Rhodopirellula bahusiensis: one gene and its partner. Each later gene encodes a partner of the first gene's protein in a complex. Links are inferred from orthologs where the notes say so. Each region holds a gene or a part of one and is shown in the gene's direction. Other genes may lie near its edges.

The links.
Region 2: the proteins of CEE69_RS24225 (region 1) and lpdA are in contact, whole or in part, in a crystal structure (PDB 1EBD), measured with the Geobacillus stearothermophilus proteins. The link is inferred for Rhodopirellula bahusiensis from one-to-one orthologs. Residues at the interface, in WP_033016211.1 of Geobacillus stearothermophilus: Ile130, Ala131, Met132, Pro133, Arg136, Arg140, Glu141, Asn155, Arg157; in WP_049624544.1 of Geobacillus stearothermophilus: Pro340, Ser341, Asp344, Tyr345, Arg403, Asp406, Val408, Glu431, Ala432, Gly433, Asp438.

What each region holds. Positions count from the first base shown.
Region 1 is NZ_NIZW01000023.1:1,022-8,095, reverse strand. Bases 1-2,994 are described here. They hold CEE69_RS24225 (2-oxo acid dehydrogenase subunit E2), read left to right. Parts: upstream 1-794; coding sequence 795-2,195; downstream 2,196-2,994. Other genes in these bases: CEE69_RS24220 (lactoylglutathione lyase family protein), read left to right, coding at 2,551-2,994; aceE (pyruvate dehydrogenase (acetyl-transferring), homodimeric type), read left to right, coding at 1-657. Also shown: more of CEE69_RS24220, read left to right, coding at 2,995-3,057; CEE69_RS24215 (S9 family peptidase), read right to left, coding at 3,270-5,228; CEE69_RS24210 (arylsulfatase), read right to left, coding at 5,745-7,074.
Region 2 is NZ_NIZW01000002.1:1,312-8,802, reverse strand. Bases 3,613-6,418 are described here. They hold lpdA (dihydrolipoyl dehydrogenase), read left to right. Parts: upstream 3,613-4,204; coding sequence 4,205-5,632; downstream 5,633-6,418. Other genes in these bases: CEE69_RS02730 (S9 family peptidase), read left to right, coding at 5,977-6,418; rpsD (30S ribosomal protein S4), read left to right, coding at 3,613-4,109. Also shown: CEE69_RS02765 (family 16 glycoside hydrolase), read left to right, coding at 1-875; CEE69_RS02760 (WYL domain-containing protein), read left to right, coding at 1,005-1,388; CEE69_RS02750 (Gfo/Idh/MocA family oxidoreductase), read left to right, coding at 1,808-3,190; more of rpsD, read left to right, coding at 3,501-3,612; more of CEE69_RS02730, read left to right, coding at 6,419-7,491. UniProt on the Escherichia coli protein: Lipoamide dehydrogenase is a component of the glycine cleavage system as well as of the alpha-ketoacid dehydrogenase complexes.

The sequences.
Region 1 (7,074 bases):
CACGAAGGCTTGAAACGGATGTATGAACAGGGCGAAGAATGCCTGTACTACATCACCGCAGAGAACGATCCATACAACCAACCTGAAATGCCCGAAGGTTGCGAAGATGGCATCGTGAAGGGGATGTACAAGTTCAAGAGCCGCGATGTCGATGGTGCCAAAGCACGCGTGCAACTGTTCGGCAGCGGTGCGATCCTGAACTGTGCGTTGAAGGCCCAAGAAATCTTGGCCGAGAAGTACAACATTGCCAGCGATGTTTGGTCCGTGACCAGCTACACGTTGCTGCGTCGTGACGCTCATGCGGTTGAACGTTGGAACCGTCTGCACCCGACCGAAACGCCTCGCAAGAGCTACCTCGAGGAAGTACTCGAAGGAGTCGAAGGTCCGTTCATCTCGGCCAGCGATTACGTGCGTGCTCTCGGCGAACAGCTCACCCCTTGGATCCCAGGCGACTACTACGTTCTGGGCACCGACGGCATGGGCCGCAGCGAAACCCGCGAAGCCCTGCGTCGACACTTCGAAGTCGATGCCGAGTCGATCACGATCGCTACCCTCGGACGTTTGGCAAAGGCCGGAACGTTCGAAGCCACAGATGTGGCCCAAGCAATCAAAGACTTGGACTACGATGCCGACAAAATCGATCCGTACTTCGCCTGATCTTGCCGGACAAACGCGAGCGTCGTTTGCTTCGAGCGGCATTGAATTCAATCGTTCCCGGTTGCCGGGAACATCGCCGCCAGCGAACGACCGAGCGTCTCAAACTTCTCAAATCACACTCCTGACATATCTTTCCCATGACTGAAGTCAAACTTCCCGAACTCGGCGATGGCATCGAATCTGGCGATGTCCTTGAAATTTTTGTTGCCGTCGGTGACGTGATCACCGAAGGCCAGGACATCGTGGAAATGGAAACGGACAAAGCGACCGTTCCCGTGGCCAGCGATGTGGGTGGCAAAGTCACCAAGATCTCGGTCGGCGAAGGTGACACCGTTCCAATTGGCGGTGTGTTGATCGAAGTCGAAGCTGCCGCAGGAGCTGAATCGGCTCCCGCCCCGGCCGCTCCCGCTGAGCCCGAAAAGAAGCCTGAGCCAACACCGGAACCGGCTGCCGCTGCACCGACCCCGGAACCACCAGCTCCGAAGCCAGCCGCGCCAGCTGCACCACCGGTCGCTCAACCTGCCGCAACACCAGCTGCTCAGACTCCGGCCGTCGCGGACGAACCCGATGCACCTGCTGATGCGGGCGGATCGATTCCCGCGGGTCCAGCCATTCGTCGTTTCGCTCGCGAAACGGGTGTGAACTTGGCCAGCGTCACCGGAACCGGTGCTGGCGGTCGCATCACCCGTGATGACGTGTTGGCCGTTGTTCGTTCGGCCAGTCAAAAAGCAGCCGCTCCGGCCGCCAAAGCAGCTCCCGCTGCCGGCAAAGCCGCACCTCGAACCAACGTCACCTCCGGCGATTTGCCTGGAACCCCCGACTCAGACGACTACGGTCCGATTCGTGTCGAGCGAATGAGCAAGATCCGAAAAACGATCTCGGCTCAAATGCATTTGTCTTGGTCCACCGTTCCACGCGTGACCAACTTCGACGATGCGGACATCACGGACCTCGAACGACTTCGCCAGAGCAGCAAAGAGGATTACGCCGCTCAAGGCTTGAAACTGACCACCATGCCGTTCCTAGTCAAAGCCGTCGCGACCGCGCTTCGTCATCACCCATCGCTCAACGCGGTGATCGATTCCGAAAACCAACAAGTGATCTACAAGGATTACGTCAACGTCGGTATCGCAGTGGACACGGACAACGGCCTGGTCGTTCCCGTGATGCACAACGCTGATCAAATGGGCATCCCCGACACGGCTCGCAACATCGCCGAAATGGCAGGTAAAGTTCGTGGCGGCAAGTTCGGCGTCAACGACCTGCGTGGAGGTTCGTTCACGATCAGCAACCTCGGTGCAATCGGTGGCCAATACAGCACGCCAATCGTTAACGTTCCCGAAGTCGCGATTCTGTTGGTCGGCCGTTCACGAAAGTTGCCCGTTGTCATGCCCGACGATTCGATCCAACCTCGCCTGATGATGCCGCTCAGCCTCTCGTACGACCACCGCTTGGTCGACGGCGGAACCGCGGCTCGCTTCCTCAACGATGTGATCGGATACCTGCAAGCCCCAAGTCGCTTGCTGTTGGCTCTCTAATCCTCCAAAGAACAACGGTCGGCTTCTCGGTCAACCGTTCATGGTTTGGTGAAACCCGCCAAACCAACATGAAATGCGAACAGGCCGAGTCAACCCGACTCGGCCTGTCTTTCTGCGCGGCCCCAAACCAAATGCAACAACCGCGGTCATAAACCCTTCGACGACAGAATCGTTTGCGGCATGTCGCGGTCAAAACGCTTCGTCGAAGGTAGCTGGGCTTATAAACTGATGAGCGTCATCGCTTTCTGAATGGTTCAGAGAGCATCGTTGGCGGATTTTGGAACTCGAAGACAATCACTTCACGATCGGTCTGTCAGTTGATCGATGTTGCTCCCTTTCTTCGTCGAGATCAACCATGACCTATCCCCGCACATTTTCCCACATCGGTCTTTCGGTGACTGACTTGGATGCAGCCGTTAAGTTTTATACCGAGACACTGGGTTGGTACGTCATCATGCCACCGACCGAAATCGTTGCGGATGAGTCTGCGATTGGGGTGATGTGCAACGACGTCTTCGGCGAAGGATGGGAACGGTTCCGAATCGCTCACCTGTCCACCGGTGACAAGATCGGCGTTGAGATCTTCGAGTTCAAGAATGCCGAGAAGCCCAAAGACAATTTCGAATATTGGAAGACGGGCGTCTTTCACTTCTGCGTCCAAGACCCGGATGTGGAGGGACTCGCCAAACGCATCGTTGCCAATGGTGGCAAGCAAAGGATGCCTGTCCGTGAATATTTCCCGGGCGAGAAACCCTACCGGATGGTCTACTGTGAAGACCCCTTCGGCAACATCATCGAAATCTACTCGCACAGCTACGAACTGACCTACTCGGCTGGCGCGTACCAAGGCGATGCAAACTAACTCTGTGGCGTTTGTCGAACTCGATTCAGTGGAATGGTGTTCCACAGATCGCAAGCCATGCATCAAGCTTCACAGTCGCTATCACGCTCCGTGGATCATCAAAGAAAACTATTTTGTTGATGGGTCGCAAGTCTTGGAAGCGATACGCCGTCTCCGCCCTTCAATGAAGACACTTGTCGACGGCGAACTCTCGACACAGCCGGACGAGCCAGCTATTGCGGACTCGATGACGTTGGCATCGGCCCCGGCGGAAGATTCTCTAGCAGGTAGCGGGTGATGAGCATTCGAACGTGCACCTCCGTGCCTTTTCCTTCGCGAAGTCCGTGGTCGCGGTTTGGGTACACCATGTAGTCGAAAGGCTTGCCCAGTTCGATCAACCGATCGACCAAACCTTCGATGATTTGAATGTGCGTGTTGGTTTCGCCTGATCCGGTGACAATCAACAGCTTGCCTTTCAGCCCGTCTGCAAATCCCAGTGGAGCAGAACGAGCGTATCCGTCAGCATTCACCTCCGGAGTACGCATGTAGATCTCTTGGAACCAAGCGTTGTAGAGATGCGGTTGCGGCTTGGGAACAACCGCAATCCCGAGCTGATACACATCGGGTTTGCGAAACAACGCGTTGAGCGTATTTGATCCACCACCGCTCCAACCCCAAATTCCAACGCGCGAAAGATCCACGTAGGAACGAGTGCGTGCCAGTTCTTGTATGGCGGCCGCCTGCTCCTCAGTCGACAAAGGACCGAGGCTGCCGAAGATGCTTCTTCGCCAGGCGGCACCCTTGGGCGAGGGTGTGCCACGGTTGTCGATCGACACGACAATGTATCCCAGGTCAGCGATCGTGCGATGAAAGTCAACTTGAGCGGCACCCCAACGATCGAGCACCGTCTGCAAGTAGGGTTCCCCATAGACGTAAACGAACACGGGGTAGCGTTTCGTCTCATCAAAGTCGCGAGGTTTGATCATGCTCGCGTCGACGGTCACGTCTTTTGTAATTTGTAGTTGAATGAACTCCGCCGGACGGGCAATGACCTCATCAGCCCTTGCCCGCAGTTCGCTGTTTTCCTCCAGCGTCCGAATCGAGCGGTGTTCCGGTATGGTGACCAAATCCACAACCGGCGGCGTGTTCAACGTCGAATATGTGTGAAACGCCCACTTCCGGTCAGGAGAAAACTGATACTCATGCCAACCGGGTTGGTCACCCGGAGTGATTCGTTCCAGAGTTCCTGATCCATCCAGAGGAACGCGGTGCAGATACCGTTGCGTGCCGTTTTCAGGCGACGCATAGAAGTAGTACCAACCGTTTGCTTCATCGACGACATCGCCCGGTGCCGCACGATCGATGATGTCGTATTCGCCAGGTGTCAGGAGCTGAATCATCTTTCCATCACCTGTGATCGTGAAAGCCTGACGCCATCCATCCTTTTCGCTCAAGAAGAGAAACCGCTTGCCTCCATCGAGCCATTGGATCCCCGAATTGATCCCGTGACTTCCGACAGCCCAAGCCTCATTTGTTTCTTCGAAAATGGGAAACACGGGTCCGCCAACCTTCGCCAGCAAAACCTCGCGTTTGTCACGAAAGCGACTGAGTCGTTCCACCAAGACTTCGGCCGAATTCTCCGGCCAGGAGACTTCGCCGAGGTAGCCACCGTCCTCAGGGAATTCGATTGCCAGCCAAGTGATGGAACCGGCGTCATCACCGATCACATCGACCACCCCCACTCGCAGCTTCGGGATCTTTGTCCCCACGCGAGCGAATTGATTCTGCTGCACGCTGGGATACGAGGGGTCATCGGGAACCAGCACGTTCCGCAAGCGAACCTCACTCGAGTCCGATTCGACGAACAAAACTCGCTGTCCGTCAGGACTCCAACTGATGTCCTGGTATGACACATCAGGTTGCATGGACTCTGCAGTCAGTTTTCGCTTCTCGCCGGACTGCAGGTCGAGCACATTCCAACTTCGGCCGTCTTTTTGCAAGCGCTTTGTACCATCCGGTGACAGTAGATGATTGGAAACGCCGACTTGTTCATTTCCGTCGGCGATGCGTTGCTTGCCTGAGGCGGCATCGTAGACAACTCGAATCGCCTTTCCCGTTTCCTCATCCAATTCGCGTACTAGATAGCCCGAACTGTCCAACAACCATTCCGCTCGGAAGGGCTTGGCACGCATCTCGCCTCTCTCATAGATCGCCTCGAGTCGAGGACGAGACCTCTCTAGCAAATCAGCGGTGGAAACCGACTGGGTAAAACCTTTGTTTGTACCGAGTGCAACCAAAGTCGCGGCGAGGAGGAAAAAGGCGGAAACATGGAAGCGGCGCATCATATGTGTTCTCATCGTGATGTCGTACTGGATAGCAAGACCGCGTCCTGGTCTCGCATGAACGACCTGCAACCGCCAAATCCAATCAGGTCGATTGCAGTTTGGCAAAAGGCCAGCGAAGTGAAAGGGGGGCGTCGCATTTCAAAGGGAGCGCGACGCAAACGTTCACGACCAGGCATCGTACCGTTATCACTCGCTCAGAACGCGAGGGCTCAACTGAAGCCACTCAATGCCGCCGCTGAAACGGCATGGTGATTAGGAGCAGACAAATTCGCCCCAAAGTTTATCAGCTTTGGAATGTCATTGAACTTGATGGAAACAAACGCTCGCGCCGAACGGGCGACGCGAGCGTTCGAGCAAACTGGATCAGCGACCACCCATGCTGGATTCAATCTGTTTTTGGATCTTCTCCAGATTGAACGAACCAGGTGTTTGGCTCGGCGGGAACTCCTTCATTGTCATCAGGAACTTCCCTGCAAACTGCTGCATCGGAGCCAACACAAACACTCGCGACAAGAACCAATCGTTGTACATCGTTGCGTTGTGCTGTGCCTTTTCAAAGGGATCGCGACGCAAGTTGAACAACAACGGAACACGAAGTTCGGTGAAAGGCTCACGCCAAACTTCAAAGGCCATTCCGCGATTTTCAAGGAAGACGGCTTTCCAGTCTTCGTAGCGGATTGCAACGATCTGTCCGTCGTCGTTCACGTACATGAACTCTTTACGAGGCGACTCGTCGGTCTTCCCGGTCAAGTAGTCCAGCTGGTTGTAACCATCGATATGGTTCTTGTAGCTGCGACCGTTTAGCTCGACCCCCTTGAGCAGTTGCTCCTTGATGTCGGTTGAACCAGCGGCAGCGGCGAAGGTTGGCAACCAATCTTCGTGTGCGAGGACACCGTTCAGAACAGTTCCGGGTTTGAACTTGCCGGGCCAACGAACGTAACAAGGCACACGGTAAGCACCTTCCCAATTCGAATTCTTTTCGTTGCGGAACGGAGTCGTGCCAGCATCGGGCCAAGTGTTGTAGTGAGGACCATTGTCGGTCGAGTACTGAACGATCGTGTTGTCAGCAATTCCGAGCTCATCCAACAAGTCAAGCAACTCGCCGACTTGCATGTCGTGCTCGATCATTCCGTCGGTGTATTCGTCATTCCCTTTGTGACGATGTTCTTCCTTGACGTGTGTGCGGAAGTGCATTCGCGTTCCATTCCACCAGCAAAAGAATGGCTTGTCAGCCTTGTGTTGACGAGTGATGAAATCCTTCGCCGCAGCGATCGTTTCTTCGTCGATCGTTTCCATTCGCTTCTTCGTGAGAGGCCCGGTGTCTTCGATTTTGCCATCAGCCGTGGCTTTGATCACGCCGCGAGGGCCGAACGCTTGGATGAACGTCCGTCCGTCTGCCATCTTCATGTCAGCCGGGTAGTCTTCGTTCTCTGGTTCTTCTTCGGCGTTGAGGTGATATAGATTGCCGAGGAATTCATCGAAACCATGTTGAGTCGGCAAGTGTTCGTCGCGGTCGCCTTGGTGGTTCTTGCCGAATTGGCCGGTTGAATATCCGAGACTCTTCATGACAGTCGCCATGGTGACATCAGTCTTCTGCCAACCTTCTTTTGCACCGGGCAGTCCAACCTTGGTCATCCCGCTGCGGACCGGAACGCTGCCGCTGATAAAAGCGGCTCGACCAGCGGTACATGAT
Region 2 (7,491 bases), on another replicon or contig:
GCATGCTGTACGAAGAACGCGGGCGTCGCATCTTGTGCCACTCCGCCGAAAAAGTCGTCACCGATGCCGATGGGCAAGGCTGGGTGGTGGAATCGACGGAGCCACCCAAGTTCGCCCCTGAAACCTGGCATCGCTACAAAGTCCGTGTCGTCGGCAACCATCATCAACACTGGATCGATGGCCAAAAAACCGCCGAGCATTTTGACTTGGATCCCAACGGCCGATCACTGTCCGGTCACATCGGCGTGCAAGTTCACGTGGGCCCTCCGATGGAGATCCGCTACCGCAACTTCTTCGTCAAACGCCTGACTCCGACCACGCCGCCGAATGATTCGGTCGAGATCCCAGACGACGCGAAAAAGATTGTTCCGCAGGGCGGATGGAAGAACGCTGGCAAGCGCGACGCGAATCACAAGCTGGAGAAAGCGGAACTGCCTGGCACCCGCAACGTTCACCGAGCCGGACCGATCTGGTTGGCCGGACAACCAACCGCGGAAGCGTTGGCGGCCGCGAAAAAGGCGGGCGTCAAGCGAGTGATCACGCTGCGGAGCGAACGCGAATTGGACTTCGACGACGAGGCGTTGGTGAAAAACGCGGGGCTGGAATTTCACGCGGTCCGTTTTGGCGGCCACCAGCAACTGACCGACGAGAAAATTCACGCGGTTTGCCAATTGCTCCAGGCAGCCGATCCAGACAATCAAGCACTGCTGCACTGCGCGTCCGCCAACCGAGTCGGCGCGATATGGATCGCCTACCGAGTCCTGAACGGCCGCCAAACACTGGAAAACGCGATCCAAGAAGGCAAACAAGTCGGACTGCTGGACCCGGACCTGGAAAAAGCCGCGGTTGAATACGTGAAGCAGCGAAAACGCTGATCTGAGCGAAACGGAAGACGCGAAAAGCGGAGCCCTCTGCCTGTCGTGACCAAACGTGTCACGGCGGTGGCGATCATATCAACATCGAAGTTTGATTCACCGCCGCCTCGTTCTTTCGGACCGTTTTCCATGTCAGTCGCAACGCTTTCACCCGCCGCATTCAACGCCAGCGAACAAGCCACCACCGCGTTCGCTCCATCCGGTGAAACGTTCGCTCGCTCGCACGATCAAGTTTGCAAACGTGCCAACGCGAAATGGAGCCCCGCCCGGGTGCTTCGGACCGCGATGGCGGACAGTGACCGATTTGTCGTGCAATTGGATTACGTCGACTCCAAGGGCAAGCGAACTCGCCGAACCGTCAGCCCCATCCGATTCGCAGCTTCCGACCGATTCCTCGGCCTCTGCTTGTGCCGCGAACAACCTCGCCAATTCCACCTTTCACGTTGCAGCAACTTTCAATTGCTCGATGCGGACGACGTGATCATGCCCGTCGAAATGGTCGAACTGGACTGATCGAGCCGGACCGTTTCCTCCCCGGTCCGATGAGATCTTTCCAACGCTGGATCAACGGAGTGATCCACGCCAATTCTGTAGGTCAGGTCGCAACTGGCGTTGGTCAACGGCCGATCAACGATGGGCTCGCGAGGCCCGTGGACCGCTCGCAACGCCACCCTCCCCCCGGGCGTTCAACGCGGTCGCCAGATGAGACCTGCCCTACAGATTGGGCTCTTCACTGCAATGTTCACTTTGCAATTTGCAATCACCCCGGCCGAATCGCACAATCGCCAAGTCTGTAGACGATTTCCGTCTGTCGCCCGCTTGGGCTATCATCTGCCCCTGCAAATCCCGGCTAGGGCGACTTGGCGACCAAAGCGTCGCCGCTGCCCTTCTCTAGCCGCCGCCCCAACCAACCATTTCCCGGAGCCCCTTCGATGCAACCTTCACGCCGTGGATTCTTGAAAACCAGTGCCCTGGCGGGCGCTGTCGCTGGTTCGACCATGACCGCTTCTTCCAAGCTGATCGCGGCGGAAGAGACCAAGAAACTTCGCTTGGCAGCGATCGGCGTCGGTGGCAGCCGCGGACGCTACAACCGTGGCGGCTCGATCGCTCGCGGGGCCGCCAAGTTTGCGACGATGGTGGCGGTTTGCGACGTCGATGACCTGCACACCGAAGAGTTCAATCAAGACTTCGACGGCAAACTGAACAAGTACCGCGACTACCGCGAGATGCTGGAAAAGGAAAAGCCGGACGTTGTCACGATCGGGACCCCCGACCACTGGCACGTGCCGATCGCGATCGCTTGTTTGCAAAGCGGCGCGGATGTGTACTGCGAAAAACCATTGACGCTGACGATCGACGAAGGAAAACAGATCCGCAAAGTCGTCGAAGAAACCGGCCGCGTGTTCCAAGTCGGGACCCAACAACGCAGCTCAGGTGACTTGTTCCAAAAAGCCATCGCGATGGTCCAGTCGGGTTACGTCGGTGACAACGTCAACGCTTACATCGCGATCGGCGGTGCTCCTGGCGACGGACCATTTGAAACCGAGGAAGCTCCCGACGATTTGGACTGGAACATGTGGGTTGGGCCGGCGTCCGAGGCCGATTACTGCGAAGAACGCCGCAAGTTCTTCCGTTGGTACTTCGAGTATTCCGGCGGCAAAATGACGGACTGGGGTGCCCACCACATCGACATCGCTCAGTGGGCGTTGGCTCCCGGTGAAAACGGCCCGACCACGATCAAAGGCACCGGCGAATTCCCCAAAACCGTTCCCGCGGATTTCAATTGGAACTCGTTCTTCAACGGCGAAGCTTCCCTGCCCAATGGCTACAACACGGCGATGAAGTTCAACATCGAGCTGACGTTTGACAGCGGCTCGAAAATGGTCGTCACCGACCACTACAAACGCGAAGACGAGAACATCGATTTCCCCAACGGGATCCTGTTCGAAGGCGACAAAGGCCGGATCTTCGTCAACCGCGGCAAGCTGACTGGTGCTCCCGTCGACCAACTGACCGATGAGGACAACGCCAAGCTCGACGCGAAAATCGCTGAGCTTCGCAAAGGAAAAGAAGCAATGAGCCACATGGCAAACTTTTTTGCCTGCATTGAAGACGGCGGTCAGCCGATCTCAGACGTGTGGTCGCACCACCGCACAATGACCTCGTGTCACCTGTGTAACATTGCGTTGATGTTGGGCCGTGAATTGAAATGGGACCCGAAAGCCGAGCGATTTGTCGACGACGAGCAAGCCAATGGGCTGATGAGTCGCAAGTCGCGGGAAGGATTTTCAGCCGAAACCCACGCGGCGAGCTGAAATCCGGTCGATTCTGTGATCGATTGACTTTCATTCCTCTTGTCAAAACGGGGCCCAACGACGACACTTGCGGCCCCGTTTTCAAAATTCTGGCGTGAACACGTGTGTCCAATGGCGGACGACACGAAGGAACACGCCGCAATTCCCCGCTGCACGTCGTTTTTGCAGCCTCGTTCTTGAACGAGGATTCGCTCGCGAAACGGGTCACTGAATTGGAGCACACACGGAATTTCCGTTTGCATCCGGCCTTCGGTGACCATCGGTTCAGAGTCGATCAGCTGCGACGTTTAGCACAACCGTGAAAGTCACGATGGCACGTTACACAGGACCAAAAGCCCGCATCAATCGCCGCCTCGGCACGATGCTTTACGAAACAGCCGGCGCATCTCGTGCGATGGACCGTCGTCCGCAACCACCAGGGATGCACACTCGCGGTCGTCGCCCGAGTAACTACGGTGCGGCTTTGATGGAGAAGCAAAAGATCAAACACTACTACGGATTGGGCGAACGCCAACTCCGTCGTTACTTTGAAAACGTTGGCCGTAAATCGGGCAACACCGGGGAATTGTTGTTGCTGATGTGCGAACGTCGTTTGGACAACGTTGTCCGCCGCGTTGGCTTCACAAAGACTCGCCCCCAAGCTCGCCAGGGCATCACCCACGGTCACTTCCGCGTCAACGGCGTGAAAGTCACCAAGCCCGGCTACATGCTTCGCGCCGGCGATTTGATTGAAGTTCGCGGCCGCGAAAACTTGAAGAACTTGTACCGTGGCGTGATCGCCAACTCGCCACCAGACGGACTGGACTGGGTCTCGTTCGACAGCGAAACGCTGCGAGCGACCGTCTTGTCGCTGCCAGGTGCGGTTGACATCAGCCTGCCCGTCGACGCTAACAGCGTCGTCGAATTCTTGTCTCGCTAAGGCGGGTCAACAACGGATTGCAACTCATCGGCCGCGTGGTTTTCACGCGGCCGTTTCCTTTCCCGAATCGCCCTTTTTTTACTCTGGTTTCAATCATGCACGCTCCGGTTGTCGTTCTCGGTGGTGGCCCCGGTGGATACGCGGCGGCTTTTTTGGCAGCTGACGAAGGGATGGAAGTCACCATCGTCGAAGCGGAACCTCGCCTCGGTGGCACCTGCCTGATCCGTGGTTGCATTCCCAGCAAAGCGTTGCTTCACGTGGCCAAGGTCATCAGTGAAGTGGAAGAACTGAAATCAGAGTGGGGCATCGAATACTCCGGCGCACCCAAGATTGACGTCGACGTCGTCCGGGCTCGCAAAGACAAGGTGATCGACAACCTGACCGGCGGACTCGGCGGCCTGGCAAAACGCCGCAACGTCACCGTCATCCAAGCTCGCGGTTCGTTTGTCAGCTCCAACGAACTCAAGCTCGAAGGCGATCACGAGTCGATCCCAGAAGGCGGCAAGCTGACGTTCGACAAGTGCATCGTCGCAACCGGCAGTGTTCCCGCCATGCCACCCGCGTTTGACATCGGCAGCGACCGAGTCATGGACAGCACCGGTGCGTTGGCACTCAAAGACATTCCCGAAACCTTGCTCGTCGTCGGTGGCGGCTACATCGGCTTGGAAATGGGAACCGTCTATGCTCACTTGGGTTCCAAGGTCAGCGTGGTCGAACTCGGCGAAGGTTTGCTGCCCGGTGCCGACCGTGACCTCGTCAAACCGCTCGCGAAAAAAGTCGACAAGATGTGCGACGGTCGCATCTTCTTGAACACCAAAGTCGGTTCGCTGGCCGAAGACGGCGACAAAGTCGTGGTCAGCTTCGAGGGCCCAAACAAGTTCGGCACCGAATCCTACGACCGAGTCCTGATTAGCATCGGCCGTCGTCCCGTCACCCGTGGCCTGGGACTGGAAAACACCCAAGTCGAAGTCAACGAACGCGGCTTCATCGTTTGTGACGAACAACAACGAACCGCCGACCCGAACATCTTGGCCATCGGCGACGTCGCCGGCGACCCAATGCTGGCTCACAAAGCCACTCACGAAGGCAGAGTTGCCGCAGAAGTTTTGGCCGGCAAGAACGTCGCCTTCGACAAAGCCGCCATCCCGGCCGTCGTGTTCACCGATCCTGAAATCGCTTGGGCGGGTCTGACCGAAGGTGAAGCCAAAGCCGCCGGCCGCAAGGTCGACGTCGAGGTCTACCCTTGGGCCGCCAGCGGTCGTGCTCAAGCGATCGGCGTGACGAACGGTTTGACCAAGTGGCTGGTCGATCCAGAAACGCATCGCGTGCTCGGCTGCGGCATTGTCGGAACCGGTGCCGGTGAGCTGATCGCCGAAGCTGTGCTGGCAATCGAAATGGGCTGCGAAGTGACCGACATCACCGAATCCGTTCACCCACACCCAACGCTCAGCGAAACGTTGATGAACGCCGGCGAAGTCCACTTCGGAACCGCGACCGAGATCTACAAACCAAAGCGGAAGTGATCGGGAAGCGTAAAAGTGGCTCAGGACCACAGAGCCACAGGTGGTGCCAAGCACGTCACCGCCAAGTGCCAATTTGAATTGTTTAATTTGCAATGGCCCATCTCGCTCAAATCCTAATCGAACCCGGCTCCCCGTAGGCCATGTCCCACATGGCTCCACGTCGATGCTTTGCCAAAAAGCGAGGCGACCACCCCGCACGGCAAAACCCACCACGCCCTCGCTGCCTTCAGGCGAGATTGCCGGCCTGGTTTCTCCCGCTGCCACGGTTTCTTCGCGACATGGTGGAAACGGCTCGCTCGGCAAGCCAAACTGCACACCTTCGTTCCTGCTAACAATGGTGCTGCATGCTCGCCCGTCGACGTTTCGCTTTGGCCACCTTGGCTCTAACCGCTGCCTTCCTTGGTTTCCTACCACCGACGACTTCGCCTGTCCTGGCTGAATCGCCGGAATCAACCGTGGCCCCTCCGTCGCCGCCCAAAAAGGATCTGGCGAAACTGTCTTTGCGTCGGCTTTTCAAGACATCCGACTTCCGGTCAAAGTCGCGAACGCTGCAATGGGATGACACCGAAGACGTTCTGTGGGAACGAAAGACTGGCAAAGATGGCCCGACGCTGGACCAGGTTTCGATCCCGGAGATGGAATCGACAACCATCGTGCCTCGCGAAAAGTTCTTGTTGCCAGCGGAGGAAGGCGACCTGGATTCGCCAGACGCCGTAACACGAGGCGATGAGACACAGAGCGATGACTCACAGGACACCGATTCGGACAAAGACACTCGCAAGCCAATCGGCATCCGTGAGTGGACGCTTTCGTCCGACGACCAAACCCTGCTCGTCTTCAACAACACTCGACGAGTCTGGCGAAAACACACGCGTGGCGACTATTGGCTGAAAGACGTGAGCACCGATTCACCAGACACGAAATGGCGAAAGGTGGGTGGAGAAGACGCTCCCGACGCGAAAACCATGTTTGCGACCTTCGCTCCCGATGGACAATCGATTGCCTTCGTTCGCGACAACGATTTGTACCTGGAGGACTGCGAAACCGGTGACCTTCAAATGGTTGCTGGCTCAGACGATCCCAAACTCATCAGCGGAACGTTCGATTGGGTCTACGAAGAAGAACTCGGTTTGCAAAACGGGCTCCGGTTCAGCCCCAACAGTCAGAAACTGGCTTTCTGGGAACTGGACAGCAACGATGTTCCGATCCAAACGATGATCGACAACACGTCCGAGCGATATGCGCAAACCATCGAATTCGCTTATCCAAAGGTTGGCCAAACCAACTCATCCGCCAGGGTCGGCGTCTGGGATCGAAAAACCAAGCAAACGGTGTGGTTGGACCTGCCCGGTGACCCTCGCGAAAACTACATCGCCGCGGTCGATTGGTTGCCCAGTGAGTTTGCTCACGCGAACCAGCGTTTGTTGATTCAGCAACTCAATCGGAAACAAAACCAAAACCACGTGCTCTTGTGCGATGTTGAAACGGGGCACTGCATCAACATTCACACCGAGATCAGTGATGCGTGGGTGCGTCATCAGCGTGAACTGCACTGGCTTCCCGGCTCCGTTCTCGCCAGCGATGACGAGAGCAATCCATCGCCTCGTCTGCTGTGGCTATCCGAACGATCGGGTTGGCAACACATCGAAGCGATCGAAATTCCTTCCCCTGATTCATTGGAAGCGGAATCCAATCTGCCATCCAGAATCACGCCTGTGACCGGCGGTTCCTGGGACGTGATCTCAATCGCCGCCGTCGCGAAAGAGGGCACTCACATCGACTTCATCGCGTCGCCCGAACACCCCTCGCAACGAGCCCTGTACCGAGTGTCGCTCGAACAAGGACTGGCGGGCCAACCG